2 regions of the Vibrio sp. Vb0937 genome follow, and region 2 is predicted to be linked to the other one. Evidence: predicted binding sites of a transcription regulator. Region 2 holds the regulator's gene; the other holds the start of a gene.
What was found. The regulator MetJ, encoded in region 2, represses methionine synthesis genes. The targets are predictions, from matches to a motif close to TTAGACNTNTANANGTCTAA.
Positions count from the first base shown of each region.

Region 1: the regulator MetJ is predicted to act here: its motif matches at 881-900, upstream of metK (methionine adenosyltransferase).

Region 1 is NZ_JAWOTK010000016.1:19,232-21,707, forward strand. Features, by position in the region: gene metK (methionine adenosyltransferase) at 1-801, opposite strand, end outside; gene tkt (transketolase) at 1,117-2,476, shown strand, end outside.
Region 2 is NZ_JAWOTK010000035.1:1,234-3,709, forward strand. Features, by position in the region: gene R7P67_RS21325 (malic enzyme-like NAD(P)-binding protein) at 135-1,412, shown strand; gene metJ (met regulon transcriptional regulator MetJ) at 1,526-1,846, opposite strand; gene R7P67_RS21335 (O-succinylhomoserine (thiol)-lyase) at 2,072-2,476, shown strand, end outside.

The DNA of each region.
Region 1 (2,476 bases), on a different contig from region 2:
ATCTTTACCAGAAAACGCACCGCCACCGTGACGAGCTGCGCCGCCGTAGGTATCTACGATGATCTTACGACCAGTTAGGCCACAGTCACCCATAGGACCACCGATTACGAAGCGACCGGTTGGGTTAATGAAGAAGTTTGTTTCTTTGTTGATCCACTCAGAAGGTAGCACTGGCTTAATGATCTCTTCCATTACCGCTTCACGCAGGTCTGAAGTTGAGATTGAGTCACAGTGTTGAGTTGAAAGAACAACCGCGTCGATACCAACGATGTTACCTTGATCGTATTGGAATGTTACCTGAGATTTTGCATCAGGACGCAACCAAGGTAGTGTGCCGTTTTTACGAACTTCTGCTTGCTTTTGAACAAGACGGTGAGAGTAAGTAATTGGCGCTGGCATTAGTACTTCAGTTTCGTTACAAGCGTAACCAAACATGATGCCTTGGTCGCCTGCACCTTGTTCTTTAGGGTCAGCTTTATCAACACCTTGGTTGATATCTGGCGACTGTTTACCGATTGTGTTTAGTACCGCACAAGAATCTGCGTCAAAGCCCATATCTGAATGTACGTAGCCGATTTCACGAACGGTTTCACGAGTTAACTCTTCGATGTCTACCCATGCTGAAGTCGTGATTTCACCACCCACCATTACCATACCGGTTTTAACGTAAGTCTCACATGCAACACGAGCCTTTGGATCTTGCTCTAGAATCGCGTCAAGAACCGCATCAGAAATCTGGTCTGCAATTTTATCTGGATGACCTTCTGATACTGACTCAGAAGTAAACAGGTGCTTAGCCATGTTAGCTCCACTATATCTGGTTTAAAACTGGGGAATGATAAACTCTCCAGCGCAAATTAATACTAATTTTTGTAGGTGTATCTACATCTAGACGTCTATTCTAAATTTGATTGCTCGAATTACAAGCTCTTTTTTGGTTTTTGTTATAACCAAACGTTTGCCTGATTTATTGATAATTTTAAGAACCTCGAACGATTTGGCGCGAAAGGTGCAATATTTGTGAGGTTTTGGACTGGAAAACGTTTGCACACCCAACAGGGCTTTGAGAGAATTATGACCTACTTTTCGTTTCGCTTAATGTACTCAGGAGCAGACATGTCGTCTCGTAAACATCTTGCCAATGCAATTCGTGCTCTAAGCATGGATGGTGTTCAACAAGCTAACTCAGGCCACCCAGGCGCACCAATGGGTATGGCTGATATCGCTGAAGTTCTTTGGCGCTCTCACCTAAACCATAACCCTTCAAACCCAGAGTGGGCCGACCGCGATCGCTTTGTGCTGTCAAACGGTCATGGGTCAATGCTTATTTACTCTCTACTGCACTTAAGCGGTTACGAGCTATCTATTGACGATCTGAAAAACTTCCGTCAATTGCACTCAAAAACCCCAGGTCACCCAGAGTACGGCTACGCGCCTGGTATCGAGACAACAACTGGTCCTCTAGGTCAAGGCATCACTAACGCTGTTGGTATGGCGATCGCAGAGAAAGCACTAGCGGCACAGTTCAACAAAGAAGGTCACGATATCGTTGACCACTTTACGTATGTGTTCATGGGTGACGGCTGTCTAATGGAAGGCATCTCGCATGAAGCATGCTCTCTTGCTGGGACGTTAGGTCTAGGCAAACTGATCGCGTTCTGGGATGACAACGGCATTTCTATCGACGGTCACGTTGAAGGCTGGTTCTCTGACGATACACCTAAGCGTTTTGAAGCGTACGGCTGGCATGTAATCCCAGCAGTCGATGGTCACGACTCAGACGCGATCAACGCAGCAATTGAAGCAGCAAAAGCGGACCCACGTCCTACGCTTATCTGTACCAAAACAATTATCGGTTTCGGTTCTCCTAACAAGTCTGGTTCGCACGACTGTCACGGTGCACCACTAGGTCACGATGAAATCCAAGCGGCTCGCGAATACCTAGGTTGGGAGTACGGCCCATTTGAGATCCCGGCAGATGTTTACGCTGAGTGGGATGCAAAAGAAGCGGGCGCCGCGAAAGAAGCAGCTTGGAATGAAAAATTCGAAGCATACGCTGCAGCTTACCCTGCAGAAGCGGCAGAGCTTAAACGACGTCTAAACGGCGAACTTCCTGCACAGTGGGAAGAAAAAGCGAACCAAATCATTGCCGATCTTCAAGCAAACCCAGCGAACATTGCATCACGTAAAGCATCGCAAAATGCACTAGAAGCGTTTGGTCAAATGCTTCCTGAGTTTATGGGTGGTTCTGCTGACCTAGCGCCTTCTAACCTGACCATGTGGTCTGGTTCTAAGTCTCTAGAAATGGAGGACTTCTCTGGCAACTACATCCACTACGGTGTGCGTGAATTCGGTATGACCGCTATCATCAACGGTATCGCATTGCACGGTGGTTTCGTTCCTTACGGCGCAACATTCCTAATGTTCATGGAATATGCTCGTAACGCAATGCGTATGGCTGCGCTGATGAAAATTC
Region 2 (2,476 bases):
AACCCCGTTATCTGGTCTAATCTCTTTTATTATCGGCTTTTTAAGGATATTGCTCGCAATCTTGCCTATGAAGTTTGATTTCTATCCGATAGAATTTATGCCCCCTTACCTAAAAATAAAAAAGAGAAACGTCCATGTCTGAAGACAACCACCAAGCAGCCACTCCAGAAGAAGAACATCGCCAAAAAGCATTGGATTACCATGCTTATCCAACTCCAGGAAAGATTGCTGTCGAACTGACAAAGCCTGCGGAAACGGCGGGTGATCTTGCCCTTGCTTACAGCCCTGGTGTTGCAGAGCCAGTGCGTGAAATCGCACAAAACCCGGATAACGTGTACAAGTACACTGCAAAAGGGAACATGGTTGCTGTTATTTCTAACGGTACCGCTATTCTAGGTCTAGGTAACCTAGGTCCACTTGCATCTAAGCCAGTGATGGAAGGTAAAGCGTTACTGTTTAAGCGTTTTGCAGGTCTTGATTCTATTGATATTGAAGTTAAGCACCGCACGATCGATGAATTTGTTGATACTGTTGCGAGCATTGCAGACACTTTTGGCGGTATCAACCTTGAAGATATTAAAGCACCAGACTGTTTTGAGATTGAAAAGCGTCTGATTGAACGTTGTGATGTACCAGTATTCCACGATGATCAACATGGTACTGCTATTGTAACGGCAGCGGGTATGCTGAATGCAATCGAACTTCAAGGTAAGAAACTTGAAGATTCAACAATTGTTTGTCTTGGCGCTGGCGCTGCCGCTGTAGCGTGTATGGAGCTTCTGATCAAATGCGGCGCAATGCGCGAAAAAATCTACATGCTAGATCGCAAAGGTGTGATTCACACTCGTCGTGATGATCTTAATGAATATAAGCAGCTATTTGCGAACAATACAGATAAGCGCACACTAGAAGACGTGATTGAAGGTGCAGATCTGTTCCTAGGTGTATCTGGTCCAAACCTATTGCCAGCGGAAGCGTTGAAGTTGATGGCAGATAAGCCAATCGTATTCGCATGTTCTAACCCGGATCCTGAAATCAAGCCGGAACTTGCTCACGCAGTTCGTGATGACTTGATCATGGGTACTGGCCGTAGTGATTATCCTAACCAAGTTAACAACGTATTGTGTTTCCCATTCATTTTCCGCGGTGCTCTTGATGTGCGTGCAAGTGAAATCAATGATGAAATGAAACTTGCAGCCGTTGAGGCGATTCGTGAGCTAGCAAAAGAGCCTGTACCTGAAGCCGTATTGAAGGCTGCAGGTGTTGATAAGCTAGAGTTTGGTGCGGACTATATTATTCCAAAACCAATGGATTCACGTTTGCTACCACGTGTTGCAAAAGCGGTTGCTCAGGCGGCGGTTAATTCAGGTGTAGCTCGTATCGAGATGCCTGAAAACTACATGGCAGAGTAATATATCTTTCAGATGTGATACATAAAAAATGGGACGCTATTGCGTCCCATTTTTTATGTCATTCATTTGGCTCGAGGCAAGAGTTATTACCTGAAACCTCTTATCAGGCTTTTTTATTCTTCGTCGAATGACTCAAATTCGATGCCCATTTCCGTCATCAGCGCTTTTACTTCTGTTGGAATATCATCAGGACGGTCTTTACGAAGGTCTTCATCTGTCGGAAGTGGCTGACCTGTGTACGCGTGCAAAAATGCCTCGCATAGCAATTCGCTATTGGTTGCATGGCGTAAGTTATTGATCTGACGGCGAGTACGCTCATCAGTTAGCACCTTTAAAACTTTTAGCGGGATAGAGACGGTAATTTTTTTTACTTGTTCGCTTTTTTTGCCGTGCTCTGCATATGGGCTAATGTATTCGCCATTCCAGTCAGCCATTGCACACCTTCATTTATGTAATCGGTTAAAAATAATTTAGGTGCTGATTTTAGCTGCATTTACCGCCATAAGCAAAGACATATAGACGTCTAGAAGTGTTGACGTCTCATTTTTTGACGAGTAAAGTGAACATAACAGCAAAGGAAGCGTGTTGATCACTTTATGTTACTCATTAGATATAGCGCATTCCTATTTAGAAGTCATTACCCGTGAAAGGATACACCCATGAGCACTCGCAAACCTGCGACCATTGCAGTACGCACTGGTATTGAATCAGACAGCCAATATCATGCTGTCGTTCCACCTATTTATCTTTCCACTAACTATGGTTTTCCTGCTTTTGGTGAAGTGCCCAAGTATGATTACACACGATCTGGTAATCCAAACCGCGGACTGTTGGAAAGTGCGCTATCTGAACTTGAGTCTGGAAAAGGAGCGGTTGTTACTAACTGCGGTACGTCGGCATTAAATTTATGGGTTTCCGCTTTTCTCGGCCCAGATGATCTCATTATTGCTCCTCACGATTGTTATGGCGGCACCTATCGTCTTTTTAATACCCGAGCTAGCAAAGGCGATTTTAAGGTTCAGTTTGTCGATCAATCAGACGAACAGGCTTTAGATGCTGCATTG